DNA from 2 places in the Chryseobacterium salviniae genome. Region 2 is predicted to be linked to the other one. Evidence: riboswitches for the same ligand, from Rfam matches in the RefSeq annotation. Region 2 holds a riboswitch; the other holds the start of a gene.
What was found. Region 2 has a riboswitch for cobalamin ahead of SOP96_RS03715 (TonB-dependent receptor plug domain-containing protein). Riboswitches for the same ligand answer to the same signal wherever they lie in the genome.
Positions count from the first base shown of each region.

Region 1 (15,515 bases), on a different contig from region 2:
GGTACCTGCGTAGTAAATGACGGAAATCTGGAGTTTACTGATGTAGCACTTTCGGCAACGGTAGAAGATAACGGAAAACGTTTTTTTCTCTTCCCGAAAGTTGACAGTTATGTTTTGGTTTCACCCATCAATGAAAGCATTACGAGACTATATGTAGAGTTTTTCAGTGAGATAGAAGATTTTGATTTACAAATTGAAAATACACGTCTGCAAATTGATAATGACGGGTTCTTGTTGAAAAAACAAAATGAAACCCTTGCAAAACTGATGAGCGACTTGCTGAAGGAGATACAAAATATGAAGTTTACCACAAACACCGGAAGTACAATTTCGTTAGTGAATAAGCCGCAATTTTTGGCGATTGAAAATAGATTTAAAGACTTTTTAAAAACTGATTAAATGGCAACTTCTGAAACTCGTTTGAAAAATAAGATCATTGCAGTAATGGATGAATGTGGAATCGAAGAGAACGATCCACAGTCGTCAAAGGAAAAATTTGCTGAAAAACTTGCACAAGCAGTGATTTTCGAGATAAAAAACATGACCATCACAGCAACTGCACCAAATGGAGCCGTAACGATAATTAACATATCATGATAGAAATATTAAAAGAGCCTTTAACGCTATTGATAACAACCTTAATTACAGGCTTTGGCGGATGGTTTTTCGGACGAAAAAAATTGAAAGCTGAAACTGAAGCTTCACAAATTGAGAATGCCGAAAAACTGCTTGATTTTTACAAAAATCTTGCAGACGATTTAGGCAAAAGACTGGAAAATGCAATCCGGGAGTTTAACGATGCAAAGAAAATCATCACAGAACTGGAGGAAAAAGTGGAGAATCTAACCAACGAACTGAAAAAATACAAACAATTAAACGGTAAGGTAAACTAATGACAATAACAGTTCTGCATAACCAGTCATTATTGGATATCGCCATCCAGCACACCGGAAGCGTTTTTAATGCTTTCAGTCTTGCAGCTGCCAACGACTTGGCGATTTCAGATTCACTGCTTCCAGGAAGTAAGATTTTTATTCCTGAAACGATAGAAATCACCACTGATATTGCAAATTACTACAGTTCAAAGGCGTTACAGCCCGCAACGGCTTACCAGGAGAATGAGTTTACAGAACGTCTTGGCATTGGCTGGTTTAAAGTTGGGCAAACATTCAAAATTTATTAAAATGAACAAAACATTTGAAGAAATATTCGCTGAAATGCTTGCAGAAAAAGCCAGCAAGGCAGAATTATCAGAATTAAACAGTACGTCAAAAGTAAGCATCTGGAGATTGCTGCTTCAAGTGGTTTCATTTGTTATCTATAATTTCCAGTTAGCGGCAAACCTGCATTTACAAGAAATAAGAGACTTGATTGCTTCACAAAAAGTTTTCAATTTAAGACGTTACAGAAACGAAGCTTTGCGCTTTCAATATGGTTTTGATCTGCAACCGGAAACCGATAAGTTTAAATCGACTTATGAAGATAACGGCGTTGACGTGATTGCGACTGATGAGCAGATTGAAGCTTCAAAAATTGTAAAATATGCAGCCTGTAACCGGGTTATCGAAAATAGCCGATCAAAAATAGTGATGAAAATAGCTCCTGCCGATTTGGACGGAGTTTTCACCACAGATCAAATGGAAGCCTTTTCAAAATACATAGAGGAAATTGCACCTGCCGGAGATCATGTAACGATTATCAATTACCTTCCGGATATCCTCAATTTCTCCTTTAAAATAAAATATGATCCGATGGTTTTGAAAGCAGATGGCATGAATATTTTAACGGCAAAATATCCAGTACAGCAGGCAATAGAAAACTTTCTCAAAAACCTGCCGTTTAACGGTGAATTGAGTGTGCAAAAGCTGGAAACAGCAATACTTGATGTTGACGGGGTTATAGATTTGCAGACTTTGCAAATTCAATCAAAATGGATTGATCCGGCACAGAACGGTTACGGAATATACCAGCCCATTAATATGGCGGTGATTCCGGTTTCCGGACGTTTTAAAATAGAAGATTTTACAGGCTTACAATACATCGTATAATGGACAATGTTTTTAATATTAATTTTAAAAAGCTCGCCATTGAATGGATGCCGACTTTCTTCCGAAATTCTTTTTGGATCGCTTTCGTTTGCGTTTTGATTATACCGCTTGAAACGCTTTATATCGAATTTTTGAAATCCAGAAAGCAAAACTTAATCCGAATCAACACAACCTGCCAAAAGTTTTCGATGCAAAAAAGGCTTAATGATCTCTTTGATCCGTTAGAACGAAGAATTGAAATTGTAAAGGCGGTATTGTTTGAAGGAACATTTTTATACACCGAAGCTGAGGACGATCAATGGCGATCAAAAACGCAATGGCTTTACATTGACAGTTTTCCTATTTATCTCTATACAGAAGCCGAACTGATTTCGGAATTTGATTTCATCGTTAAGGTTCCGGCAGGATTGAATGAATTACAACTACGTGCAGAAATAGAATATTATATGCTGCAATCTAAAAACTACAGATTAGAAATTATATGAGACTGAATTTCAAATTTATGCAAACCGATGGGGTACCATTAACTGCCGATCTTATGGATCAGCTACAAAATGCGTACGCAATTTTTAACGTCATTGGAGATGTTGCCGGTCATTTGACAATTTTATCAGGGTGTGAAATCAACGGAACTCTTGTAAATCCGGGAATAGTTGTAATCAACGGCGATGTTCTTTTCTTTGAAGGCGGCACAATATATCAAACTGTTTTCATTCACCAGGAAGATATTTACAAAACTTTCAAAAATCAAGTCTCAAAGATTCTCATTGAAAAAAAGACCGTAAAGTTCGGAGATTCAACCACAGTCTATAACTGGGCAGATTTCGTCAGAATTGATACTTTAAAACAGATAAAAGAAGCATTGGCATTAAAGGCAAACCAGTCTGATCTTGATGCAGCTTTGGCAGATATTGCCATTTTAAAAATGAAAACAGCTCCTATTGTCAACGGCGGTGTAATTCTGCCATTCAGAAAACCTGCAAGCGAAATTCCTGCCGGATGGAAAGAATGCACCGATACTACAGGAAAAATGCTCATTCACTGTGATCCAAATGATGTGGATTTCTCAACCCTTGGCGCAACAGTGGGTAATAAAACCGTTACACTCGTGAAGAATAACCTTCCGAATCTAAACACCTCTTTCGGAGTGATCCAACCTTATGACGGTACTCCTTCAGGCGGTGGTTTTGATGGCGGCGGAAATCAGTGGAGAAATAAAACAATAACCATTAATCCGGGCGGAAATTCAGAGCCTGTAAATGTAGTAAACCCGGCTAAAATAGTAAACTTCATAGAACCAAACTTCCAATAGATATGGCAGATTTAACAACGATATTCAGCTGGTTTGAAACCGGAGACATCCCGACACAGGAACAATTTCGGGAAACATTTTCTTCATTCAGGCACAAAGATGCTTTATTGAACATCGCAGAAGTTTCCGGACTTGAAAATGCTTTAAATAATAAACTCGGGGCTTCACATAGTACCGATGTAAACGCTCATAACACAGTGCTTGCAAAATTGGATGCATCCAATTTAAACTATGATAATATACAGGCATGGCGCAATGCTTTGGATGTAGAAAGTATTCCCAATAATGTTGGTTTGGTGGATGATGGTCTTTCAACAGAAGTTTTTAATAAAGATCAAATCCGGGATATGGTGATGATGATTGCAGATTATGTACAAGGTGGAAAGATAAGAGCTGATAAAATCGAAGCATTGGGACTTACGGAACTCATTATAGCTACGCAAACGTCTTTAGCATCTTTCATGGCAAATAATGCGAATTATCAGTACGAAAAAAACGACATCATTGCCATTGCGGACATCTCTGGAAATTATTCTTTGTATATCTATAAAGGAGGTAGCAAAACCACTGCGGAAAATTATATCCCTACCGGATTAACAAACATTACTATTGCGATGGTTCAGGGGTTGCAGGCGGCTTTAGATGCAAAGATAGATAAACCGACAGCAGCCGGGAACTATGTGGCTCGGTTTGCTTCGGGTTCTGTAACATGGCGGGCAATTAATCCGGCATCAAATTACCTTACCTTTTGGAACGGAGCCGATTTTACAGGTTCAAGTTTATTTTTTGATGGCACAAGATACGGTATAGGTACAACAACACCATCGGAAATGCTGCACCTGACAGGTCGTGCAAGAGTGCAGGCTGTGGTATTAAATGATAATCCGGAAACATTACCCCAGCAGTTAACTTATAATGCGAAGAGGTTTTTTGGCAGCGACGATACTGGGATAAAAAGACCTTTGATGTTTTCTGACAATGCAGATTTTTTGGCTTTAGCAAACAGTTTGACTGAAGCTCAAAAAACGACGTGGAAAACAGTCATGAATGGTGGAGGTTCTACAGGAACAATGAGTGTTGCAATTATTACGCCGCCTGTTGTTGATAAGCAAGATAAAAATTATTGGTTGACACTAAAGGGAGCAAACCTGAGTTTATCTCCTGCTAATTTCTCTGTACAAATTGTAGATAGCACCGGAACAAACGTTGTGGCGACAATACCCAATTCACAAGTGCAATTATATACCAACGGAATTGATTTAACATTCTACTACAATTTTAAAGACTTACCCATAGGGCAATATAGGATAAGATTAAATAATGGAGTTGCTACAATGACTACAGGAGCAGCGGTAGTAATAAATGTAGTTTCTACTTTATCAACACAAGACCTATCATCTACAACTTGGAACATAAAAACATTCAACGATTTTGTTTCGCCGTTAAATACTGCCAGCGGCAGTTCTTTTGGATTAAGTGTAGATGCTAATGTAAAAGCATTAGCATCAGATAGTACCTTTATTGTATCTGCTCTGTCAAGCAGTGTTATACCTGCCAATACTAATTTTTATCTCGAATGTAGTATTACAATTGCAACAGCACAAGGTGGCTCTGATACAACAGGAGGGAATGTTTATTTTGGAATAACAGGAGTGGCTTCCAATAACATCCTATCGCTTTTACCATTTTTATTTTATAGAGGAAGAAATTACGGATCTTGGCAATCAAATAATGGCTATAGATATCCATTCACTGATTTTTATGTTAATTCTACATATGCAACTGTTTACAGTTCTAATGCTGGGTTTGGAATGCAAACACAACAGTTAACTAATAAGATTATCATTCAAAGGATTCAAAATGCTTATACCATTTTATTTATAAATACCACTGCTAATGTGGTTACAACATTGAATGCTACAGGTTCAACAGATGCTTTGAGATTAGTAGCTCAGCTTCAAAACCACGCTTACGACAGCAAAATTTCAGGAAACATAGAAACACTTTATTTATTTTAAAATGAAAACAGAAATCAAAATCAGCCCTGAGAATCAAGCGATTTTAGACCTGATAAAAAGTACTGGCAAAACTTGGTATGAAATATCATTACCCGATCATCCAATTTACCCGCAATTTGCAAGAAAACTGGTTGTTACAGGTTTTAATACTCCTGACATGGAAGGTGAGGAAGAGCGAATCTACGTTAATGTAAGACAATATTTAATACTTAAAGAAGGCAACAAAATTCATAAACGCCTGATAATGCCAAATTGGGAAATTCATCAGGGCAATGTCGAAGAGATTATGGGCGCAGATGGTCACCTTATTACGCAAACTGTGATTGAGAAAGATGATGAGGATAATGTGATAAGTGAAAAGATAGAGACTATTAAGACTTCTTCAATACAATATGTAAGATTTTTGATTAAGTCTAAATCGGTGCATTTAGTCGATATCTTTGGCAAATTCATGAGCCTTTACGCTCAATTGTTTGAAGAAAAAATCAATGACATATGAAGAGATATTTAATTGATGTATTGCTTTTTTTTATTGCGTACATCTTAGTACTACCGCTTACCTTTATCAATTACTTTGTGGTATTATCAACAGCAAAAGATCATGCGAAAGGCTATTTCCGGAGTTCAGCAGTAAATATTGATAAGTTTGGAAACCGGGAGTTTCGTACGCTATGGAACAAAACGCTGCGTAAAAACAATGGTTACAAATTTGGTAATCCTGAAGAAACTATATCATCAGCATTAGGTAAAAATGAACGTGACGGTACATTGAGCAGTATTGGTAAGGTTTTAACCTGGATTTTGAATTTAATTGATAAAAAACACGGACTGAAGTCTATTGTAGAATTTTAGTGAATTTTAAACCCCATTTAACTCTTGTTTAAATGGGGTTTAAAATTATATTTTTTTGACATTCAGTTTTGTTTTTTGGGACAGTTAGTTTTGGCGATTATATTTTGTAGTTCATTCTGGGAAGAAATGAAGCTATAGTTATTATAGAATTTACGAACAATAAGGGCCATTTCCATCATGGCAAAATGTTCGCCGATGCAAAGGCGGGGCCCGGCTCCGAAAGGGTAGTAGGCAAAATTCTTTGCATTTTCACTGTCAAAACGTTCCGGTATAAAAGCGTTGGGGTCTTTCCAGTATTTTGGATTTCTGTGAAGTCCTGCAATATAAAGGATAATTAAAGTACCTTTCTTCCAAGAATATTCTTTAAAGCTATCATCCTCCAAAGCCTGCCTGTCAATAGCCCAGGCCGGGGAATGCAGCCGCATTGCTTCTTTAATGACATTGATTGTGAAAGATTTTTTCATTAAGCTTTCGGGATTAAAAACATGTTCGCCTTCTGCTGCAATCTCTTCTTTTAATTTTTTTTCTGCATCCGTATTCTTACTGATTTCAAAAAAAATAAAGGTTAACGCATTGGCTGTCGTTTCATGACCGGCTATAAATAGGATAAGCATTTCGTCAACAAGCTGCTCATCAGACATCGGAAGCTGTGTGTCTTCATATTTGGCATGGATGAGCATATCCAGAAGGTCATTTTTTTCCTGCTCGGAGTTTCTTCTTTTTTCCAGAACAGTCTGAATTATATTTTTTGCCTGTTTGCTTTTTCTTATATTTTTATCTGATATACCAAGAATATTTAAAGCCTGGGTATAAAAAGGTATTCTTACTTCTTTCGCAAAAATCTCCTGAATTTCGGTAATTATCTTCCCAAGCTCCTTTACTTTTTCTTCATCAATATCTGAACTGAAGAGGGTTTTAGCCACTATATTGAAAGCCAGTGTATGGAAAAATTCATATAAATCAATTTCCGTTTCATCATTAAAAGACCGGAATGCTTTATCAATTTCATCTTCCATAATAGAAACCAGATTGGTGATTTTTACTTTGCTAAAACCGGGCTGGATCAATCTACGCTGCTTTAGCCAGTCTTTCCCGTTGTTGGTGAGTAAGCCGTTACCGAGATATTTCCCTAAAGTGACCGATTGTATTTCAGATTTGAAGTAGTTTTTGTGGTTTTGTTTTAAAATATATTCTATGAATTCTTTATCCCGGGAAAAAATAAAATGTTTATTTGTGAAGGCAGTTCTTAAATGATAGCTGTCTCCCATCATGGCATGATTTCCATTGATAACACCCAAAGGATCTTTTACTCCGTTAATGAGGGAGTAGAGCTTCCTTTTTCCTGTTATTTCCGGTGGATAATTGTATTGCAATGCCATAGAAAGATATTTATATAAAAATAATACTAATGTTCTAATTAAGAAAACTTTACTTTTAAAGTTTTAATTTTGCAGAACTGAAATGAGTCATTTTTAATATACATATTTGGGGCTAATTTCAATTCAATACAAATATAATATACGTAGAATAATGAAAATCCAGAAGGAGATCGATTTTATCCTGGCAGTAGATGCCCTTAAAAATGTCCAAAGAAGAAATTATAATGCCGACGATTCCAGAAGAGAGAATACAGCGGAACATTCCTGGCAGATTATCATTCTTGCACAGATTCTGTTTCCATATGCTAAAAACCGGGCAGATATTGATTTGTTAAGAGTAGTCAGAATGCTTTCCATTCACGATCTGGTAGAAATTGAAGCCGGCGATACCTTCCTGTTTGATGAAAAGGCGATGATCGGGAAATTTGAAAGGGAAAAAGTTTCTGCACAAAAGATATTCGGAATTTTGGATGAGCCTTTACGATCCGAATTTTTTAATCTTTGGCTGGAATTCGAGGGAGAACAGACCCCGGACGCTATTTTTGCCTGTGCGATCGACCGGATTATGCCTTTTATTCTGAATTCACATACTTCCGGAAAGAGCTGGACGGAAGCAGGCGTTACGGAAAAGCAGATCAGAAATATGCTGGAGAATGCGATCAGCCGGGCTTCTGATGAATTAGGGGAGGCTTTTCAATTACTATTAATTAAAAATCTGGAAACTGAAAAGGTGTTGAAATAAAAAAGGTTTCGGCGGGCAAAGCCCGCCGAAACCGCTTAAAGAACAGTGAAAATATTGAGTTCCGGCGACCGAAGGTCGCCGGAATCTCTTTATAAAATCTGAATCGGTTTTTTAAACTCATCAATCGCAACAAAAGTAAAATCTCCTACGATGGCTCTTTCCCTTTCGTAAGAATACATCTGCTCGGTGTAGATTTCCACATTCACTTTCATGCTTGTATTTCCAACATGTACAACCTTTCCAATCAATTCCACAATTGTCCCGGCAGGGATGGACCGTTTAAAATCAATCTTGTCGCTGCTTACCGTTACCACGCGCTTTCTGGCAAATCGTGTGGCAGCGATAAAGGCAACTTCATCCATCAGCTGCATGGCGGTTCCTCCGAAAAGAGTATCGTAATGATTAGTCGTATTCGGGAAAACGGCTTTGAAAATTCTGGTTTCCGAGGCTTCAATTCTTTCTTCTGTAGTCATATTTCATTATTAAATTAAAGCGAAATGAAAATTTAGGAACAACAGAAAAAGCAGAGCGTAAAATCTCCGGACACTGTAGATCAATAAACTTCAAATCGCGAAAGTTTTTATCATAAGAAAAAAGGCAGGTCTCCTGACTTGTAACATCTTTATTCCCTTCCCGCAGTTGCAGTGGATTATTAATAAAGACTTCAGTTACTTACAGTTGCGCGACAGTTCGTGATTTTCACACGATTCCCTTTTAATCTGCAGTTAAGCAAAACCAATTTTCTGAAAGCCAAAAAGCTGGACTTCCGGCAGCAAAAATAATGAATATTAGCGAATTATTCCGGGTTTTTATAGATGATCTGGCTTTGTACTTTCCCTTCTTTAATAGTCCAGATAGTGGTATACCTGTTTTCTCCGGAACCATTGGTCATGTACAGGAAAATGTGGTCATTATCGATGGCTGTTACACCTACGTTACTGAAATCCATCGTGGGCTGAAACATGTTTTTAATGGCATCTCTTACAAAAACGGAACCCCTTCCCGGCTGCTGTACGCGTACCGATTTTATTTCCGTCATTCCTTCCGGTATCTCTTTACCGACCCCCCAGGATTTTACTTTATCGATTTTTATGATATTTCCGTCAGCATCTTTTACCTGTTTTTTTAAATGCGCATAGGAAGGATATACATCTATTATAACTTTTGTTCTCTGGTTTCCCGGAATTTTAGGATTGGTATCATCGGTAAAAATAAGCGATCTTCCGTTTTTAGATTTTGAAGGAGTGAATGGCGGAAGTTTATCAATGAATACCACACGGTTTTTATTTACCATTCCTTCTTTGGTAATACTGTCGTAGCGCACAAAAGGTTTATCGGTATCATCTTTTTCAGGATATTTGATCCAGATCCATTCTGTTTCGCCAGGTGCGGGTTTTACGTAAATAAAAACGTCGCCGGTTTTCATCCTTATTTTATCAATAATTTTACGGTAGTCGTCCTTATGAACGCGTACCATGGCGTATCCTTCTTCAGCCTTTACCACGCCGAAAGGAACTTTATCCTGGCCTTTCACAAAAAACACAGAAAGAAAACTAAGAATGAATATATATAATGTTTTATGTACGGACATCATGAATTTTTTTGATTGTCAAATATATAAATTAAATATTTTCCGGTAAATAATAATGCTGTTTCAATTCTTTTAAATGTTTAATTTTTAGCAAACATGCTTAATGATTCCTTAGTTTTGCTTTTACATTATTCTTTCTGATAATATCTCTAAGTTCTGAAAGCTGTTCCTTTGTAAAATACTTTTTAGGAACCATATTCATGGTCTGTGCGTTATGGTAAATCAGGAACCATTCTTTATTTTCGTTAACCTTATAAACCGAATTCCATGTAAAATCTTCGCTGAAAGTTTCACCTTCCATGCAGATTTTCTCATCCGTAAAAATGTAGGAAATATTTTCCTGAATTTTTTTATTGGAATAAAAGATATTTTTTACACTAAAATAAGTGCGGATCATGATAAACAAAAAGAAAACGAGCAGCCAGACCGATGCTGATTCCATAAATTCCCGATTATCATTATCTGCATTATAATAATTTATTCCAAAAAAAATCAATGCAATTATTGGAAATACAATGATTCGTATTAATGAATTTTTTAAGTTAAAAATCAAAAAATCCTTAAAAGTAATCAGCGTTTTTACAGTCATCATTTAACATTAAATTCTTTCCAGCTCATCCGCATCAATCATTGTTTTGAACGTTCCGTAATTTACCACCACCTTTTTCTTGGAAATTTTTTCAATCGTTCCCACACTTGTGCTTCCGGCAATACGAACTCTTTGTCCTACTTTCATCCATAAGGAACGGTCTGTTTGCCGTTTTTCCTCCAGTTTATCATTGGTTTCGGCGATTTTTTCAATCACTTCTTCCTTCTTAAGCTGTTGCGTAATCTTTCGTTTCACGACCTGTAGCCGTTTACTTTCATCCTTATCAGCACCTAACTTACGGAATTTTTCCTGCTCCAGGAGTTTCACAAAATCTTTCACCACATCTTTTCTCGATTTTCCTTTCGTATAGCTGTCGATAAAGGTTTCAATCTTATTCCCGAACTGCAGCTTACGGTGTTCTTCTTCATACAGCTTCTGGAAATTATACAGTTTTTGCTGAAGCTGGTCATTCAGCTTTTGAAGGTTATCGCGTTTGTCTTCAACAGATTCCTTTCTTTCCGCAAGATCAGATTTTAGTTTTTCAACCTCATACTTTTCCTGCTGAAGTTTTACAATCGTTTTGTCAAGATTTACAATATCATGCTCCACCTTTTTCTTGGCAGAATGAATAATGAACCTCGGAATTTTATTTTTCTCGGCAACTTCAAAAGTAAACGAGCTTCCGGCCTGTCCCACTTCCAGTTTGTACATTGGCTCCAGCGTTTCTTCATTGAAGAGCATCGCTGCATTTTGGGCATTCGGAAGCTGTTCCACAACCAATTTGATGTTGGTATAATGTGTGGTGATAATCGCAAAACTTTTCTTATCATAGAAAAATTCAAGGAAACTCTCCGCTAAGGCACCGCCCAATTCAGGATCGGAGCCGGTACCAAACTCGTCAATCAGCAAAAGCGTATTGGCGTCCGCTTCACGAATAATCCCGGACATTTTCCTCAATCTCGAAGAATAAGTCGAAAGATGGTTTTCAATCGATTGATTATCACCAATATCCGTCATTATTTTTTCAAAGAAAAACATCTCGGATTTCGGATGAACGGGAACCAGAATTCCGCTCTGTATCATCAGCTGAAGCAGTCCTACAGTCTTCAGTGTGATGGATTTTCCTCCCGCATTTGGCCCGGAAATACAAATAATTCTGTTATGCTCTGTAAAAGTAAGGCTCTGTGGAAAAATCGTTTTGTTTTCGGCTTTATTTCTTAAAAACAACAAAGGGTGAAAAGCATCTCTTAATCTCAACGTTTTATGGCGGTTGATTTTAGGCAAAACACCGTTGATAAGTTCGGCAAATTTTGCTTTGGCTCTCGTTAAATCAAGGTCAAAGATGTATTTCTGATACCTCCAAAGTTGTGGCTGATATTCAGCTAATTCTGCAGTAAGCAGTCGTAAAATCTTATCAATTTCCTTTTTCTCTTCCTCTTCATTTTCTTTTAGCTTAAAATAATGCTTCACTACAGAATCCGGCTGGATATAAGTGATGGAACCGGTTTTTGATAATCCCAGCACTCTTCCCGGAACTCTTTTCTTGAATCCTGATTTTACGGCCAACACCCTCTGGTCGTCAATAATTGTTTCACGGATGTCGTCAAGAAATTCGCTCTGTCCGTAATTGAATAAAGCGCGGTTAAAGTTTTCCTGGATTGCTTTTTTAGCATGCTGAATTTCCGTTCTCAATCCTTTTAAAATAGGCGAGGCTTCACTTTTCACCTCTCCGAAACGGTTAAAAACTTTATCAACCTTATCAATAATTTCTTTTCTGAATTCCAAAACAGAAGCATCTTCCATTAAAGTAGGGAAGGTTTCCGGCATGGTTGGGAAAAACTTCTGCAGTTTCCCGATCTGTTCCGTGAGGGTTTTTATTTTGATGAAAGCGCTGTTTTCGAGTCGATAATTTTCAATCAGCATTAATTTAAGTTCGCTTTCGATATCTTCGTACTCGTCAAAAGGAATGGCATTGGAACTTTCAAAACTGGATAAATATTCTGAAGTTTTTTTCAGGGAAAGTTCGGCCTCGTCAATTTCCATCGGGCGAAGCTGGAGAATTTTTTCTCTTGTCTTGGGAGAGTATGCAAAAGGAGAGATCTCCGCGAGCAATTGCGGAAACTCTAATTCATTTAAATCTTCTTTATTTATAAACACAGTGCAAATTTAGTGAGAAAATGTGAATTTACTTTGAAAATGAGTTAATTTGAAGATGAGTTAATTTGAAGATTTGTAAATATCTAGTAATCGTTTATTATATTTGAATTATGAAACTGGAAACCGAAAGACTGCAATTAAAGCAAATCAACGAGAATCATGCTGAAGATATTCTGAAAATCCGAAGCAATGAAATAATCAACCGTTTTGTGAAAAGGAATTCTCCCAAAAACAATTACGATGCGCTGCAGTTTATTCTGATGATTAAAGAAAGAACTCAAAATAATCAGACATTTTATTGGGGAATTTCTTTAAAAGATCAGCCGAACCTTATTGGTACGATCTGTCTCTGGAATTTTTCTGAAGACCGGACAATAGCGGAAATCGGGTATGAACTCTTACCCGATTATCACAGGAAAGGGATTATGTCGGAAGCTTTGTCTGCGGTAGTACATGTTGCTTTTACCGATTTGCATTTGCAGGAAATTGTTGCGATGACACACAATCTCAACAAAAGTTCAAAAGTATTACTATTAAAGCATGGTTTTATGCTGGAAGATGGAAGAAAGGATGAAGGTTTTCCGGAAAATCTGGTTTTTAGTTTGAGGAGGTAATTAAACTTCTGAATTAATTTGATGTTGACAATTATTAATTTATATTTGAGTTATTATCAGATTAATCATGAAAAAATTCTTAATAGGTATTGTTATTGTAGCGATTGTGCTTTGGGGAGTTCTCCAGATTTTCAATTATTACAATGCAAATAATATTATGAGCAATCAGACGGTTTTTAAAATTTATATGAATGTTCCTGAAACGGATATGGATGAATATTTCGGACTTGAAAAAGGAACTTATGATCCGGAAAATCATTTGATCGTCTGTAAATATCCTGTTCAGGCAGCGCCTTTTAAGCAGCATGAACAGGTAGTGGATTTTGAAATTGATCAGATCGACTGTAACGAAAAATATATAAAAGGAGAGTATATAAAATATGATGAAACAGAACTTAATGACAATGGAAATGCCACGCTTTTAATCATCAATAAAAATATATCAATACCTTTAGAGATGATAGATAATAAAGTGGGAGGAGAAAACAGCAGTATCGTTGCTTCAAGGGAAGTATATCTTGATTATCAGATGGGTATTATTAATCATATCGTCTTATCGAAAGACAAAACGTACGATTATTGTAATCAATAAAATAAAAAAATGACCTGGACAGAAGTTTTAGCCCCGATAAAAAATACCGAATACTTTACCAATCTTTGGGAAAAAGTAAAACAGGAGTACAAAACCACAAAAGTGTTTCCTCCGAAAAGCCAGATTTTCAGGGCGCTTGAAATAACTCCGTTTGATGAGGTTGAGGTGGTGATTATCGGGCAGGATCCTTATCATAATGATTATCAGGCAAATGGTCTTTGCTTTTCCGTTTCGGAGCAGGTTACTGCGCCGCCTTCCCTGAAAAATATTTTCATCGAGCTTAAAAATGATATCGGCGTGGAAAGAACTTCCAAAGAGCTGGATGACTGGGGAAAACAGGGAGTTCTGTTGCTGAATGCTACGTTAACGGTTCGTGCTCATGCTCCGAACTCTCATAAGGATCTCGGCTGGGAAAAGTTTACGGATTTTATTATCAAAGAAATTTCAGATAAAAAACAAAATGTAGTCTTTGTATTGTGGGGCGCTTTCGCTCAAAAAAAAGCCGAACTTATCGATCCGGCAAAACATTTTATCTTAAAGTCTGCACATCCGTCTCCGTTTTCTGTTCACAGGGGATTTTTCGGAAGTAAACCTTTTTCAAAAATTAATGAATATCTCATCTCAAAAAATAAAAAGCCTATTTCGTGGTAGTAGACAATTCTGATTTCCTTATGGTAATCCCGATTTTATACTTTCCTTTAAGACCTTTTGTTCCTTCTACGGAACCGGGATAAGGCTGTACTTCGGCTAACGTGATTGTATATCCATTGAAATCTGCGGATTGATGATAATTTCGTTCCTTATTCTCTGTGCTTGCAAGAGATAAGGTCATAGGTCTTGTCGCGGTTCCCATTACTTCTAATTGAGCTACGGCAACACCGGCCCAGATGCAGTTGATGTCTTTCGGGCAGCGGCTGTCCTCAGAAATACCTTTGAATGTTACATTCATCTGGTATTCATCCAAAAACCTGTTTTCGCCCTCATTGAAGTAAATCACAGATCCGTCGGTGCTGTTCTCTGTAATATTTCCTGAATTTTCCACATCGTCTTTTAGCGGAACTTGGGCTCCTTTTTGCGTTTTGCAGTTAATTAATAACAGTCCTGCACTTAATATAATGGCTTTGTACAACATTTTTTTGTTTTTAAATAATGGAAAGCATATCCAATACTACCACCAAAAACATTGCCACACCCACCACAAAACTGAATCCGGTGCCGTAAATAAACCCGATGAAAGCCCCTTTTGTAGATTTTAAAGCTTTATTGATATCTTTACTGTCGTGAAGCAATTCTCCGATAAAAACACCTGCAAACATTCCCACTAAAAATCCCAAAGGAATAGGCAAAAAGATTCCCACAATGGTTCCAATTACCGAACCAATGCTTCCCCAGCGTGTTCCACCATATTTCTGATTGGTTTTTGCCGGAATTACATAATTGAGTACCACTGAAGCAATGGTGAGAATGATAAATGCCCAGATATAAATCATGCTGAGATCAGAATCAGTCCCGAATTTATAGATCAGTAGCCCGCAGATGCTCAGCAGCAGGCCGGGTAAAACCGGCAGAAAAGTTCCTAAAATTCCTAAAAACAAAAGGATAAGGCATAGAATATCAATTA
Region 1 is NZ_JAYLAA010000037.1:129,435-144,949, reverse strand. Features, by position in the region: gene SOP96_RS09430 (hypothetical protein) at 1-399, shown strand, start outside; gene SOP96_RS09425 (hypothetical protein) at 400-597, shown strand; gene SOP96_RS09420 (cell wall anchor protein) at 594-893, shown strand; gene SOP96_RS09415 (hypothetical protein) at 893-1,183, shown strand; gene SOP96_RS09410 (nucleotidyltransferase) at 1,185-2,048, shown strand; gene SOP96_RS09405 (hypothetical protein) at 2,048-2,533, shown strand; gene SOP96_RS09400 (hypothetical protein) at 2,551-3,360, shown strand; gene SOP96_RS09395 (hypothetical protein) at 3,363-5,378, shown strand; gene SOP96_RS09390 (hypothetical protein) at 5,380-5,877, shown strand; gene SOP96_RS09385 (hypothetical protein) at 5,874-6,230, shown strand; gene SOP96_RS09380 (cytochrome P450) at 6,293-7,609, opposite strand; gene SOP96_RS09375 (HD domain-containing protein) at 7,761-8,351, shown strand; gene SOP96_RS09370 (acyl-CoA thioesterase) at 8,441-8,824, opposite strand; cobalamin riboswitch at 8,931-9,106, opposite strand; gene SOP96_RS09365 (hypothetical protein) at 9,148-9,945, opposite strand; gene SOP96_RS09360 (YcxB family protein) at 10,043-10,384, opposite strand; gene SOP96_RS09355 (endonuclease MutS2) at 10,541-12,688, opposite strand; gene SOP96_RS09350 (GNAT family N-acetyltransferase) at 12,799-13,302, shown strand; gene SOP96_RS09345 (hypothetical protein) at 13,370-13,894, shown strand; gene SOP96_RS09340 (uracil-DNA glycosylase) at 13,904-14,545, shown strand; gene SOP96_RS09335 (hypothetical protein) at 14,532-15,026, opposite strand; gene SOP96_RS09330 (DUF456 domain-containing protein) at 15,037-15,515, opposite strand, start outside.
Region 1: linked by a shared signal. The riboswitch ahead of SOP96_RS09370 (acyl-CoA thioesterase) and the one ahead of SOP96_RS03715 (TonB-dependent receptor plug domain-containing protein) in region 2 are both predicted to bind cobalamin.

Region 2 (15,515 bases):
TGTTGACTATCGTGCTTCAAATATATAGTATTTTGAGGTTACGCCTTCAAGCAAACGGCTATTTCTATTTTTAAACTTCAATGAAATTAAGTTAATAATTATATTACAATATTGTTATTATAAAATTACTTACTCGTGAAAATCTAAACAATATTTCATTGATATTAAACAAAATTTAACAATTCCGTAATTTCATATTCATAAATTTGCCTTAATCTTACCACCTAAAATATTGACATGAAAAAATCACTATTCATTACTGTATTTGCATCTATTCTGGCAAATGCACAGGCGCCATCCGGATATTACAATTCGGCAAACGGTTTATCGGGCGCTTCATTGAAAACAGCTTTAAGCACAATTATCACCAACGGACACCAGGACAAGGGATATAGCGGACTGTGGACTGCCTATAAAACTACGGACATTGATAAGAATTATGAAAATGACGGATCCATTCTGGATATTTATTCTGAAAAACCTTCAGGTACAGATCCCTACAAATATACGCCCGGAAGCAATCAGTGCGGAACGTATTCTGTAGAAGGAAACTGCTACAACAGAGAGCACATTGTTCCTCAGAGTTTATTTAATGAAGCTTCACCCATGGTTTCCGATGTACATTTTATCAGGGCCACCGACGGAAAGGTAAACGGAATGCGCTCCAATTACCCTTTTGGAAAAGTTGGCACGGCAACATTCACTTCTAAAAACGGTTCCAAGCTTGGGAATTCGGTTTCTTCCGGATATGCCGGAACAGTTTTTGAGCCGATTGATGAATTCAAAGGAGATGTAGCGAGAATGATATTTTATTTTGTAACGCGCTATCAAAGCAAACTTTCTTCTTTTTCTTCGGGAAATATGCTGGGCAATTCAACCTTTCCCGGATTGCAGACCTGGGAGCTGAATGTTTTGCTGGCATGGCACAATCAGGATCCGGTATCGCAGGCGGAAATCAACAGGAATAATGCTTCATACACTTTTCAGGGAAACCGGAATCCATTCATCGACAATCCGAATTACGTTAACTCAATCTGGGGATCAGGATCTACAGGCGGTGGCGGAACCACAAATCCTCCAACCACAACAGGCTGCGCTAATGAAACTTTTGAAAATATCCCTACAGCTAGTTCCTCATCTTATTTAACGAGAACATGGAGCAACGGTGGAATTTCGTGGACTGCCACTGATGCGAGAACCGACCAAACCATATCTACCAAGGCAATTACCGTAAGAGACGGTGCTTTAACATCCGGAAGCTCTGCCAACGGAATCGGATCATTAACGGTAACTACACAATTGAAATTTACAGGATCAAACGGTACGTTTAATGTAAAAGTAAATGGAACAACCGTAGGAACCGTTCCATACAGCACGAATCTTACAACTACTACAATTAATAATATCAACATTTCCGGAAACGTAGCGATAACGCTGGAAAATAATTCAGCCAGCAACAGAGTGGCAATTGATAACCTTAGCTGGACCTGTTATTCCGGTGCATCGAGACAGATACAGAACATTTCTACTAAAGAAAATTTAGATAAGAATCTGCTGATTTCTCCGAATCCAATTGAGAATAATGAAATTTTTGTAAAAGGGGAAACACAAAACATTATGAAAGCTGAAATTTATAATCTCAATGGAAAAATAGTGCAGTCGTTTGAACAGCCTTTTAAAAATAGCAGAAATTCCATTAAGATAAAAAATCTTCCTGCGGGAGTTTATCTTCTGAAAATGGACAATTCCGTACTGAAGTTTATCGTAAAGTAAAACTGATATCCATTTAATATAAAAGCCTTCATCGGATTTGATGAAGGCTTTCTTTAATTTTCCTTACTGTAAATAATTACTGGCCTAACAGGTCTCGCATTCTTTCCTGCATCAGTTCAGGATCTTTCATTGCATCCCATCCTACTGTTGCGATTAATACAACAATATAAACAGCATACAATACGCTTAATATAATCCCTATAATGGCCATAATTTTACCGGCATTCAACTGTCCGTAATTAGAGTACAATGTCGGGTTATTTTTGTAAAGCTGCCCGTCTTTTTTAGCAAGAACAAGGGCAATGATCCCTGCAATAAGCCCGGGAATACTGTAGCAGCAGCAACCTACGATTGATACAATTCCTAAAATCAGGACAGCGGTTGCGTTGGGTAATTTTTGTTGATCCATAGTTTATAATTTATTTAATGTATATTTAAAAACAGATGTTTATAAAAATATGAAGTTACCATAATTATTGCATTTAAAATAGCTAAAAATATCAAAATATTTGAGTAATTCCTTTTTGTGTCTACAAAGTTTAAGATAACCACCAAAAAAAACAGCAGCACCGTGTACACCGCAGGAAACATATGAAAAGCTTCGGCAAACCTTCCTTCAAAAACCATCAAGACAGCCCTTTGGGTACCGCATCCGAAACAGTCGATACCAAAGAATTTTTTGATGGGACAGGGCAGCATGAAATCTTCAGCTTTCATATTTTTATTTTTTGTGAATCAAATATATAAAAATTAAGAAGATATTTTCGCTCTTAAATATTGATGCGGGAAAAAGCAATCTTCTTTCATTTCAAAGGAACCCTGAACTGCAATATAAGGGTTTCTCAAAATTTCCCTGGCAATAAAAATAAGATCGGCATCTCCTTTCTGAAGAATTTCTTCGGCATGTGAAACTTTTTTAATGAGTCCCACCGCTCCGGTTTTTACATCGGCTTCATTTCTTACTTGTGAAGCCAGCGGAACCTGGTAGCCTTCAAAAAGAGGAATTTTTACACCGTGAATATTTCCGCCGCTCGAAACATCAATAAGATCCACGGAATGATTTTTCAACACTTTTGCCAACTCGACACTGTCTTCAATTTCCCAACCGTTTTCTGCATATTCTGTTCCGGAAATCCTTACAAATAAAGCAATATTGTCATTCAGTTCTTCGTTGACAGCATCTACAATTTCAATGAGAAAACGGATCCTGTTTTCAAAACTTCCTCCGTATTCATCGGTTCTGATATTGGAAAGCGGAGATAAAAACTGGTGGATCAGATAACCATGGGCCGCATGAATTTCAACAACATCAAAACCTGCTTCCACCGCTCTTCTGGCAGCATTTTTAAAATTCTGAACCAGCTCTTTGATTTCTTCAACCGTTAACATATGAGGAATTCTTTCCGTAGGATGATACGGAATGGGGCTTGGCGCAATGGTTTCCCATCCTTCTTCAATGGAAATTTGTTTGGTATTCCAGGTTGAACCTTTTCTACCGGAATGTGAAAGCTGAATTCCGATTTTACTTTCTGAATGTTTGTGAACAAACTCAACAATTTTCTGAAGCTGCTTTGCCTGCTCATCATTCCATAATCCCATACAGTGATTGGTAATTCTTCCACGTGGTTCCACACCGGTTGCTTCTAATATAAGAAGTCCTGCCCCACCCTGTGCCCGACTTCCGTAATGAACAAAATGGAAGTCATTCGGAAGTCCGTCTTCACTGGAATACATGCACATCGGCGACATCACCCAACGGTTTTTCAATTCAACATTTCTGAATGTAACTGGAGTATATAACATGTTCATTTTATTTTTTTAAAAATTGAGAATTGCAAAGAACAGGCCTTTATTGCCCACCTCATGAAAAAGAAGTAATTTTATCCCCCTTTTTTTAACCCACAATATATGAAAAAAGAAACTCAGATCAGTTACGAATATTTTAAGAATAGCAGTGAACTGAACGATATAGAAAAAGAATTGTTTAAAAAAGCAAAACAAGCGCGCGAAAATGCATACGCTCCCTATTCCAACTTTCTGGTAGGATGTTCTGTGCTGCTTGAAAATGGCGAAATGTATTCCGGGAACAACCAGGAAAATGCGGCGTTTCCATCGGGACTTTGTGCTGAAAGAACAACTTTATTCTGGGTTGCTGCCAATTTTCCTGACGTTAAGATTAAAAAAATATTTGTCGTGGGAGGACACAGGGAATTTCCGGAAAAAAATCCGCCCATTCCTCCATGCGGAGCGTGCAGGCAAAGCTTAATAGAGTTTGAGACGAAACAGAATGAAAATATTGATCTTTATTTCTCGAGCATGAATGAGGAAGTGTTAAAGGTGCATTCGATTAAGGATCTGCTGCCTTTTTATTTTGATGGTACATTTTTGTAGATTTTTTTGGATGAATGATGAGTTTCGCTTGGCTAGTGAATGATGAATTTTAAAAATTGACAATTGACAGTTTACCATTGGCTTTTTGGAATTAGCATATTAACCACCCCGTCAAAAATTCTTTGAATTTTTGCCACCCCTCCAGAGGAGGGGAATTCTTGCCGTAAAACTATTACTTACAAAGACTGGGATTTCTATGGTGGCTGAGCCTGTCGAAGCCACCTGTCCTGCTACCCTAGCCCTGATTGAAACGAAAATCCCGGAATGGAGCGGCGAAGCCGCGGAATGAGGAATTGCAGTGGAAAGCAGGTTCCCGGCTCCTGAAAATTAGATAAGACAGGCTAAACTTCATCCTGTACTTTATTTATTTCTCTCTTTTTGCATTTCTGACGAATAAGTTTATCTTTGCAAAAAATTTTGGTTTCCAATCATTTGGAATGAAAAGGGAATCGGGTGTAAATCCCGGACTGTCCCCGCAACTGTAGATCGCAAAAAAAGTTTCTACGACAAACCACTGTGCAAACGGGAAGGTGTAGAAACGCGAAAGTCAGGAGACCTGCCAGAATTATAACTAAATACATTGCTTTCGGAGGAAAAGTAAAATAGAATGGATATAAAAAAATCTTTAGTACTGATTTTTTCGGCTTACGGCTGCTTTCTTTCTGCACAGGAGAAAGCCATTGATACGGTGTATATATTTGACAATCAAATGAATAAAGTAAAGCTTTTTCATAATGTCAATACGATCCGTCCGAAAGATTTCGAAAAAAATGCCACCAATCTTTCTGAACTTTTGCGGTTCCAGTCTCAGCTTTATATTAAAGAAAATGGGCGCGGTGCAGTTTCATCGCCTTCTTTCAGGGGAACGAGTGCAGGCCATACCGCTTTTGTATGGAACGGAATCAATATTAACTCAGCGTTTTTGGGGCAGGGTGATGTGAATAATATTCCGCTTTTCGGGTACGATGAACTTGAGGTGAAAGCCGGCGGCGGAAGCGTGCAGTATGGAAGTTCGGCGATTGGAGGAAGTATTCACCTTAACAATAATCTTGAATTTAATAAAGGATTTCACACCTCCCTATTTTCTGAAGCAGCGTCTTTCGGGACCTTTAATAATTTCCTGAGAACTTCTTTCAGCAATGAGAAATTCAGCGTAAAGGTTTCGGGGAATTATGTTATCAGCCAGAATGATTATGAGGTTCCGGAGAAGGAGTATATCAACAGAAACGGTAGATTTTACAATTCGTCGATCAACATCGGAGCTTCATATAAAATTGCGCCGCATCAAACGATCTCGTGGCAAAACCAAATATTTGACGGTTCCCAGCATTATCCGATATTCACGGAAAATGGCAACAAAACAAAGTATAAAGCCCAGACTTTACGCAGCCTTCTTTCCTGGGATATTACAAAAAATGATTTTTCCAACAGCCTGAAAGCGGCTTACACGGAGGATAATTTCCAGTATTTCGGAGACATTGACAAACCGAAGGAAAGTGGCGCAGAAGGTAAGAATTATATTTTCAGAAATGATTTTAATTATTTTATCACGCCGAAACTTAACGTGAATGCGATTGGAGAATTTCAGGTGAATAAAGGATCGGGCTATCAATCAGGCATCGGCGACATCAGCAGAAATATTGGCTCTGCAGCGGGCCTTATCCGATATTTTGTGACTCCTGATCTCCGTTTTGAAGCCGGTATTAAAAAAGATTTTGTAGAAAATATATCTTCTCCTTTTTTATATTCTTTTTCAGGAAAATGGCAGCCTGTGAAATGGTATCAGGTTGGGGCAAGCTTTTCAAGAAATTTTAAGTTCCCCACCTTTAATGATTTATACTGGCAAAAGGGAGGAAATCCGGATCTGGTTCCGGAAACCTCAACCAATGTGGACATGGATCATGAATTTACATTCGGAGATTTGAAATTAACCGTGAGTCCATATTATATGGATATTAAAAATTATATCAACTGGCTTCCGACGGCTGCAGGATACTGGGCTGCATTTAATACCTACAGTGTAGAAATTTACGGGCTTGATTCTCGGGTTACTTATCAGAAAAATTTTAGGGATCATCATTTTACATTTAATGGCGGATATACGTACTCCAAATCTACCAATAAAGTTACGGGATTGCAGATGATGTACGTTCCGCTGCATAAAGCTACCGGAAATATTGATTACCGTTACCGTTTCCTGAGTGTGTATGTTCAAGGGCTTTTCAATGGGCTTACTTATACCACTACCGATGAGAAAAGAGCAGATGCCATTGATCCTTATTTTGTTCTGAACACCGGAGTCTCCGCAAATTTTTTAAACCATTACACTTTAGGATTTAAGGTAAATAATATTACAGACATTGTTTATCAGACTGTTTCTTATTATCCTTTGCCTAAAAGAAATTACAGCATCTATATCAATATTAATTTTTAACATTTAACATATTATGAAAATAACTAAACTTCTGACCCTTGCTTTTGCGTTTGCATTGCTATTTACCACTTCTTGTAGCAGTGATGACAATGTAATTGATGAAACGTACTACGGAAACGGATTTTTACTAAGCAACGAGGGAAATTTCGGTAAGCCTAATGCTGATGTAACGTATATTTCTTCTGACCTGAATATGAAGCAGGATAATATTTTTTCTGCCAACAACGGAGATTCTAATCTTGGTGACGTTTTGCAGATGATCAGTTTTAGTGGCGATAATGCTTATCTTTTGCTGAATAATTCCAATAAAATTCAGGTTGTCAACAGATTCAACTTTAAAAGATCCGGGGAAATTACTGCTCAGTTGAATTCGCCGCGGTATATGGCTTTTGCGAACAATAATATTTATGTAACGAATGATAAATACGGAGGCGATAAATTTGTAAGTATTTATAAAGCTTCCGACTTATCTTTTGTTAAAAAAATCAACTTTACAGATACTGTTGAAAGAGTGGTGGAAGCCGGAAATAATATTTTTGTACAAAATGCGTCTTTCGGTTTCGGAAATAAGATTACTTATATCACGACATCTAATAATGAAGTGCAGTCTACCATCACAGTGCCAAACGGAAACATCAATAAAATGATTGCCAGCAACGGAACGGTATATGCAATTGCCGCAGGAACTGCGGATTCTTATATTTACCAGATTTCTAACACAGGAAGCATCACCAAAACTTTTACGTTGACAGGAATTAGCGATGCTACGAATCTTGAAATTGAAAAAGGTAAATTTTACTTCACTTCAGGACTAAAGGTATACGCAATGGATTTAACAGCTACCACTGTCCCTTCTGGCCCTCTGTTTATTGTAAACAACAGTGTTGATCCTTATTCTAACTTATATGGTTTCAGCGTGGTAAACGATAGAATTTTTGTTTCGGATGCGAACGGATTTACCCAAGACAGCAAGATCAGCGTGTATGCAACCAACGGATCTCTCCTGAAAACTTTTACTGCCGGTAAAGGTACTAATGGAGCATACTGGAACTAACAACTTTTGTATTTATTTAATACAATTTATTTTTTCATCATTTGTGTTTTTTCCGGGCGGTTTCTTCGAAACCGCCCGGATTTTTGTTTCTAAAAGTATACTTTAACCAAAATAATTCAACCAAGCCTATCAGCCACCAGATTGGAAATCTGAAATAGGTATATAGCAATGTAAAATTATCAACAAACAGCTGGCCTTTTATGGCTTTCTGAACCTCGGAATAAATAGAAAAAAAGGGAATGATAATGCCGAAAAGCAAAAACGCAACCAGATACAATATCCAATTGCGTTTTTTTATGATTTCATATTTCAACACTACAACATTGAAAATTGCAATGATTGTCAGGATAATATAATCGAATGGCCCGAAATACATTTAAACAAGTGTTAAGCCCAGCTTTTCTCCTTCTGCAATAACGAATTGTTTTGCTTCTTCACTGTCATTTCCAATTTCACCTTCCAGGATGGCTTCTTTCACTTTTTCCTTTAAAATTCCTATTTCGCGACCTGGTTTTAAATTAAACATTGCCATAATTTCTTCTCCTGAAATCGGCGGCTGAAAGTTTCGTACCTGGTCTTTTTCTTCCACTTCTTTAATTTTTACCGCTACATATTCAAAATTCTTTTTAAATTTTTCCTGCTTCTTGGAATTTTTGGTGGTGATATCTGCTTTACAAAGCGTAAAAAGATCTTCCAGGTCTTCCCCGGAATCAAATAAAAGCCTTCTCAATGCCGAATCTGAAGCATCATCAGTAATAAGAGCAATCGGACGTGAAGAAAGCTTTACCATCTTCTGAACATATTTCATATCCGGGCCTAAAGGGAGCTTCAGTCTTTGAAATAAAGTTTTTACCATTTTTGCGCCTAAAAACTCATGTCCGTGAAACGTCCAGCCTGTTCCTTCCACAAATTTTTTAGTTGGTGCTTTCCCGATATCATGAAGCAATGCTGCCCAGCGAAGCCAGAGCTTATCGGTATTTTCTGAAATATTGTCTACCACTTCCAGGGTATGGTAAAAATTATCTTTATGGGTTTGCCCTTCTATTTCTTCAATTCCTTTAAGATCGATTAACTCAGGGATAATCAGTTTCATTAAGCCCGTTTCTTCCATCAGCCTTAGCCCAACAGAGGGCTTTTGGGAAAGCATGATTTTATTGAATTCCACCATAATTCTTTCCATGGAAACGATTTTAATACGCTCCGCTTCCTGCTTAATAGCTTCCAGGGATTTTTCTTCAATCTGAAACTGTAATGTAGAAGCAAAACGAATAGCTCTCATCATACGCAACGGATCATCAGAATAGGTTTGAGCTGGTTCCAACGGTGTCCTGAGAATTTCTTTTTCGAGATCTTCCATTCCGTTGAAAGGATCGATTAATTCACCGAAATTTTCTTTATTTAAAGAAATAGCCATTGCATTGATGGTGAAGTCGCGTCTTTTCTGATCGTCTTCAATGGTACCGCCTTCCACTTCAGGTTTGCGGCTGTCTTCCGTGTAGCTTTCTTTTCTGGCGCCTACAAATTCAAGCTCAAGGTCTTTGTACCTGATCATGGCCGTACCATACGTTTTAAATATGGAAACTTTCATCTTCGGATCAATTTCTTTTCCTACGTTTTGGGCCAGCTCAATACCGCTTTGCTCGGTTACAAAATCAATATCTGTGGAAGCTTTTCTTTTCATCAGCAAATCACGAACGTAGCCGCCTACGATGTACACCGACTGGCCGTTTCTTTCTGCGACTTCAGAAATTATTTTAAAAAGTTTAAGGTTTTTATTTTGATTTAGGTTGATGAACATTTTTTTAGATGTTAAATGATACTGTTAAATAATAAATTAAAGCTCAACTATTATTTAACTTAAAACCACTAAGAAATCAGATTTTAGTGTAAAACTTAATTTCCGACTTCTTAATGGTTGAATGATTTTGCAAAGATAAATAAATCTTTTTTCTTATTCGCGCAGTACTTTTATTCTGTTGTCACTCCAGATTTTAATGACTGAAGAACCGGAATATTGAGATACTTTTTCCCTGTCTTCTTCTACCGCATAATCTACCAGATCAATAATCTCCTGTGAAATATCAGAGAATTTCAAAGGACTTTTTTCGCCGCTGAAATTCGCAGAAGTGGAAACCAATGGCTTATTAAGTTTGGTGATGAGTCTCTTACAAAAATCATTTTTTACCAGCCGGATTCCGATGCTTCCGTCTTCTGCCAACAGTTCTTTTGGAAGCCCTCTCGGATTTTCATAGACGATCGTAACCGGTTTTTCGCTCAAATCGATGATTTCCCAAGCCATTTCCGGAACATCGACGAGATCCTGCAGTCTTTTTTCAGATTCAACCAAAATGATCATGGATTTATTTTTTTCCCGTTTTTTGATTTCAAAAATTTTGTTGACCGCTTCTATATTGGTAGCGTCACAACCGATTCCCCAGATGGTATCTGTGGGATATACAATGATGCCGCCGGATTTTAGTATTTGTACAATGTTTTCCATAATGAATAGAGGCGGACTTTAGCCCGTCTTTCAAAGATAAAAAATTCAATTGGCTTCAGCCAAAGCTTATTTAAAATTAAATTTGTCTAAAAACTCCTTACATTCGTCAGCAAATGTTTTCTGTTGATGATGCTTTTCCTGATTGATTATATAGTTCCTTACTGTATCAACCATGGATTCTGAAACAGAAACGGCAAAATACTCTTCCTGCCAGGCAAATTTAATTTTTGTGAGTTGGTTTTTATTGATCCAAAAAGAAGATTCTCCTTTCAGCAATTGGATAACTTTTCCGATATTTTGATCTGAGCCTAAAGAAATTAAACAGTGACAATGATCAGAATAACCGTTAACAACATCCACAAAAATTCTTTTTTCTGAAGCATTTTCTTTAATATGCTTCCATACTTTTACTCTTAATGCCGAAGTATTTAAATAGGGAATTCTATTTTTTGTTGAGAAAACGACGTGGATATAAACTTTAATAAAGGCCATTTGTGTTTGTTTTGCCAAAAATAAAGATTTATTTTAAGTTTAAGCTAAAGCCCAAATGAATGTAATAAAATGAGAAACGGGCTAAAGCCCGTCTCTATTGATATCTTTGACCACGTTATTCAAATTTGAAATCAAAAGCAAGAAATAACAAGCTAAAACCGAAGAAATTTCATTATTTACTTTGAATATCACAACTCCGGCAAATATCTTTCCCTTATAATATTAAGATGATGCTGATTATGCCCGACAATCAACTTCCCTACTGTTTCTGCGTAAATCTGATTCCCGTTTGCGGTACCAATATTTTGTAAGGCTGAAGATTGGGCACTTTCCAGTAAAATCTGAGAAGATTTTCTAACTAACTGAAATTCCTCCACCAAAGAATCAAGACTTCTTTCATTGGCAAAAGACTGGCTCGCATACAGCTCTTCATCAAAGCCCGGCAACTCATTTTCATCGCCTCTTAAGAATGCAAGAATTCGGTATTGAAATACTCTTTCGGTATCTGATAAATGCAAAAGCAGTTCTTTCAATGTCCATTTTCCTTCTGCATAAGCAAACAGTGATTGTTCTTCCGAAAGCTGCGCATAGAGCTCAACCGTTTGTTCTCCGTTTTTTTTTAATTCTTCCAACCAGTTTTCGGATGGAATTAAGTCTAAATATCTTTGTATATATTTTTGAAAATCAGTCATCGTTAATAATTTATCTTAACAGTGTAGCAATTAATTATTGGTAAACTGTTACATTATTTCATTGTTATATTCATTTATTCATTCGTCCATTCGTAGAAATTTACCTCATCATAGATTTCAAATCCACAGGCAGGATATAATTTATTTCCGATATCGTTGGATTTCCCGGTTTCCAGAAGAATTCCGCATGAATTGGTAAATCTTGCCATTTTCTTGGCTTCCTCAATCAGTTCTTTTGAATATCCCTTTCCGCGATGTTGTTCATTGACAAATAAATCATTCAGCAGCCAGTAACGCTTCATCCTTGTAGAAGAAAACAGCGGATAAAGCTGTACGAAACCTACCAGTTTTCCGTTATATTCAGCGACAAAAATTTCGGAATCATTATTTTCGATTCTTTCTTTTAAAAATTTTTCTGCTGCCGGAATATCAGATGCTTTGTGGTAAAATATCCTGTACTGATCAAACAGCTCAGCCAGTTGCTGTACATCTGTGTTGGTTGCTTTTCTTGTCATTTTTTATTTGAATTTGAAATACTTTGTCAAAGATAAAAGCTGTAAGAAATAGCTTTGATAAAGTGTTTTATAAAATCAAGTTTAATTTAAGAAAAAGCTCTTTCAAGATCTGCAATAAGGTCTTCTGCATCTTCAATTCCAACACTTAAACGTACCAGATCATCGGTAATTCCCAGCTCTGCCCGTTTTTCCGCAGGGATGGAAGCGTGGGTCATCAAAGCCGGGTGATTCGCCAGAGATTCTACTCCACCCAATGATTCAGCCAGGGTGAATACTTTTACTCTTTCTAAAAACTTAATGGCATCTTCTTTTTTACCGGATTTAAAGGTAAAAGAAACCATTCCTCCAAAATCTTTCATCTGGGATTTGGCAAGCTCATATTGCGGATGAGATTCCAGACCCGGGTAGATCACCTTGTCAACGACAGGATGAGATTCAAGATATTGGGCAACAGCCATTCCGTTTTCCGAGTGTCTCTGAACTCTTAATGCCAATGTTTTAATTCCTCTTAATACAAGATAAGAGTCGTGAGGCCCTAAAATTCCGCCACTGGCAAACTGAATGAAGTGAAGTTTTTCTCCCAGCTCTGCATCTTTTGCAACCAAAGCACCTGCGATAACATCGGAGTGCCCTCCCAAATATTTTGTTGCAGAGTGCATTACAATATCCGCTCCTAAATCTATAGGCCGCTGAAGATAAGGTGTCGCAAAGGTATTATCAACAGCAACCAGAATATCTTTTCCTTTTGCTATTTCTACCACAGCCTTAATGTCAACAAGTTTCATCAGAGGATTGGTTGGCGTTTCTACCCAGATCAGCTTTGTTTTATCAGTAATAATATCAGCAATTTTTGCAGCATCATCAAAGCTTACAAAGGTAAATTTCAGCTGATATTTTTCGAAAAGCCTGGTAAACATTCTGTAGGTTCCTCCGTATAGATCATCTACTGCAATAACTTCATCTCCGGGATTTAATAATTTTAAAACACAGTCGATGGCTGCCAAACCTGACCCGAAGGCCAGCCCTCTTGCTCCATTTTCAATGCTTGCCAAAGAATCTTCCAAAGCCTGCCTTGTAGGATTTGCTGCTCTTGAATATTCGTACCCGGAATGTACACCCGGGCTTTTCTGTGCGAATGTTGATGTTAAAAATACAGGAACATTTACAGAACCTGTTGCCGATTCGTGGTGTTGCCCACCGTGTATTACTTTTGTATTGAAATTCATAATAATTTTGCTTTAAGCTTATTGCTTTTGGCATTTAGCATTAAACCAAAAACCAAAAATTTATAATTATTTTATAAGCATTTAGTAAAGCCAATTGCCGATTGCCAAATGCTAATAGCTTTTTTACATTTTTATCGCCGATTTTACAGCAAATTCTTCCGCCATTTCCTCCATCCATTGTGCTACATCTTCCTCACCAGTTGCTCTCTGGTAGGTATTTCCAAGAGAAACTAAAATCTGGTGGATAAACATTTTCATCTGGTCTACCGGCATTTCTTTGGTCCAAAGATCGATTCTCAAAGCTTCCATGGCTTTGTCGTCCCAAACCGAAATCATCGTTGCTTTTGTTGCCTCCTTCTCGATTCCTCCGTCCTGAGCGTTCCAGGTTATATTTTCTGGGATATGGTTTTCGTCCAATTCCACATCTATGGTAATCTGAGTTTTTCTCATAACATTTTATTTGTTCTAAATTTCTATATGTATAAGCCGTATATTTCTGTCGGCTTCATTTTTTATAATTTCGGCTTATATCCCGACTGATTAAAAATAACCGTTGCATCGGTATTCAGGAAATCCTGAAGTTTTACGTCCGGCTTTTGATTAAGATAAGCCTTACAGATCTGCCATCCTGTAAAAATCCCGACCTGCGGTGAAGATTCATTATCAATTTCCGTATAAAACTTTGAGAAGGGCCCGGGAGCGATAAAACGGTCTTCCAGCCTGTGATCGTCCCCGAAAATGATATTATTTTCCACAAAATAATTCCAGATATTGGCTTCATTGGCTATCGCCCATTCGTATTGCTTCTGGGTATAGTTCATTTTCAGGTAGTCCGGATAAGTCGGCAGAAATGCATCTTTAAGAATCATAATTTTTCCGTTTAGAACCATCATATCAATAAATTTCTGATGATCGGGAGATTCTTTTACAAAGCCTTCTGCGAAGATCTGCGCTACTTTAGGAACGATATTATTGGGGTTCATCGATTTCTGAAAATACATTTCAAGTCCTTTATAATTGGGGTTTCCTTCTCCCATAAAGCCGGTAACATCAATAAACAGCAGATTTCCTTTCGGATCATAAAAAATAGGATCCTGAACCATCTGTAAAGCCGATGAAAAGAGAAATACTTTAGGGCTTTTGAATGCGGGGAAATAATATTTTATATGGGAAAAAAGATCCTGAAGGTCTGCATGAAGCTTTTTTTCATCTATTTTAGCAATAGCTTCCTTGTAAATTTTTATTTCTTCCTGATCTGCTCTGCGCTTTACAAAATCGGCATCACTTACCGTACCCTGGAACCACGGAAATTCTGATTTAAATTGCGCCAATGGAAAATTCTGGTCATAAAATTTTTTAGAAATATCGGTAATTTCTACTTTTTCCGCAGGATTTTTCACTTCAACCTTCCATTTATTTTCAGGTTCTTTTGTGCAGGAATTTAATCCTAAAAAGATCAGTATTGAAAGTGCAGTAATTCTGAAAATCTTCATATTTTTACATGAAATTAAGTCTACAAAAATAATGATTTAAACATAAAACGATGATGAAAAATAAAATAATATCCGCATTGCTATTGATTTCGGCATTCCCGTTTCTCAATGGTCAGAATCTTGTTTTCAAAGACAAAAACTTTGAGAAAGCCGTGATCGAAAATTTTGATCTTAATAAAGACGGGAATATCATTCAGTTTGAAGCCGACCGTGTTGAAAACCTTTTTCTGGTTGGAAAAGGCATTACAACAGCAGAAGATCTCAGGTATTTTAAAAATGCAAAAATGATTGTGCTGGATGACAATGCTATTCCAATACTTTCACTGAAAAATGCCGATCACCTTCAGCTGTTTTCCTGTACCCGGTGCAAGACTTCTTCCTTCAGTGCTGAAAACCTCAAAAACCTAACCTCACTGTATCTTGATGACAATGGCATTGAAAATATTTTGTTCAGATCAACCCCCGCAATTAGCCAATTAACCGTATCTTTAAATAAAATTAAAGCCATTGATATCAGCGGCCTTAAAAAACTCAAAAATATAAACCTGGAACATAATCTTATCCAAAAACTGGACATTTCTCAAAATCTGAATTTAGAAACTCTGAATGTAAAACAAAATCCCATCCGGGAAGCCGACATTAAAAAAGGAGCTAAAGACGTGACCATTTTTGGGTTTCAACAACAGTAATCATCATGTATCTGGAAACCGAAAGACTGATCCTTAGAAAATTTGAAGAAATCGATGCAGAACGCATGTTTCTCATGGATTCTCATCCTGAAGTAATGAAATACATCGGAATGCCTCCACTTACCGACATCCGTGAAACTGAAAACATTATCACCGTGATCCGGCAGCAATATGCAGATTATGGCGTAGGAAGACTTGCCGTGATTGAAAAGGAAAGCGGACTGCTGATTGGATGGAGCGGGTTGAAGTTTCTTAC
Region 2 is NZ_JAYLAA010000017.1:16,385-31,899, forward strand. Features, by position in the region: gene SOP96_RS03690 (endonuclease) at 238-1,773, shown strand; gene SOP96_RS03695 (CCC motif membrane protein) at 1,850-2,182, opposite strand; gene SOP96_RS03700 (DUF2752 domain-containing protein) at 2,197-2,490, opposite strand; gene SOP96_RS03705 (NADH:flavin oxidoreductase/NADH oxidase) at 2,524-3,576, opposite strand; gene SOP96_RS03710 (cytidine deaminase) at 3,682-4,164, shown strand; cobalamin riboswitch at 4,566-4,742, shown strand; gene SOP96_RS03715 (TonB-dependent receptor plug domain-containing protein) at 4,772-6,598, shown strand; gene SOP96_RS03720 (YncE family protein) at 6,612-7,652, shown strand; gene SOP96_RS03725 (CCA tRNA nucleotidyltransferase) at 8,029-9,450, opposite strand; gene SOP96_RS03730 (L-threonylcarbamoyladenylate synthase) at 9,604-10,152, opposite strand; gene tnpA (IS200/IS605 family transposase) at 10,219-10,644, opposite strand; gene SOP96_RS03740 (DinB family protein) at 10,833-11,336, opposite strand; gene SOP96_RS03745 (GNAT family N-acetyltransferase) at 11,411-11,851, opposite strand; gene SOP96_RS03750 (cystathionine gamma-synthase) at 11,938-13,077, opposite strand; gene gldC (gliding motility protein GldC) at 13,201-13,527, opposite strand; gene gldB (gliding motility lipoprotein GldB) at 13,590-14,570, opposite strand; gene SOP96_RS03765 (leucine-rich repeat domain-containing protein) at 14,621-15,259, shown strand; gene SOP96_RS03770 (GNAT family N-acetyltransferase) at 15,265-15,515, shown strand, end outside.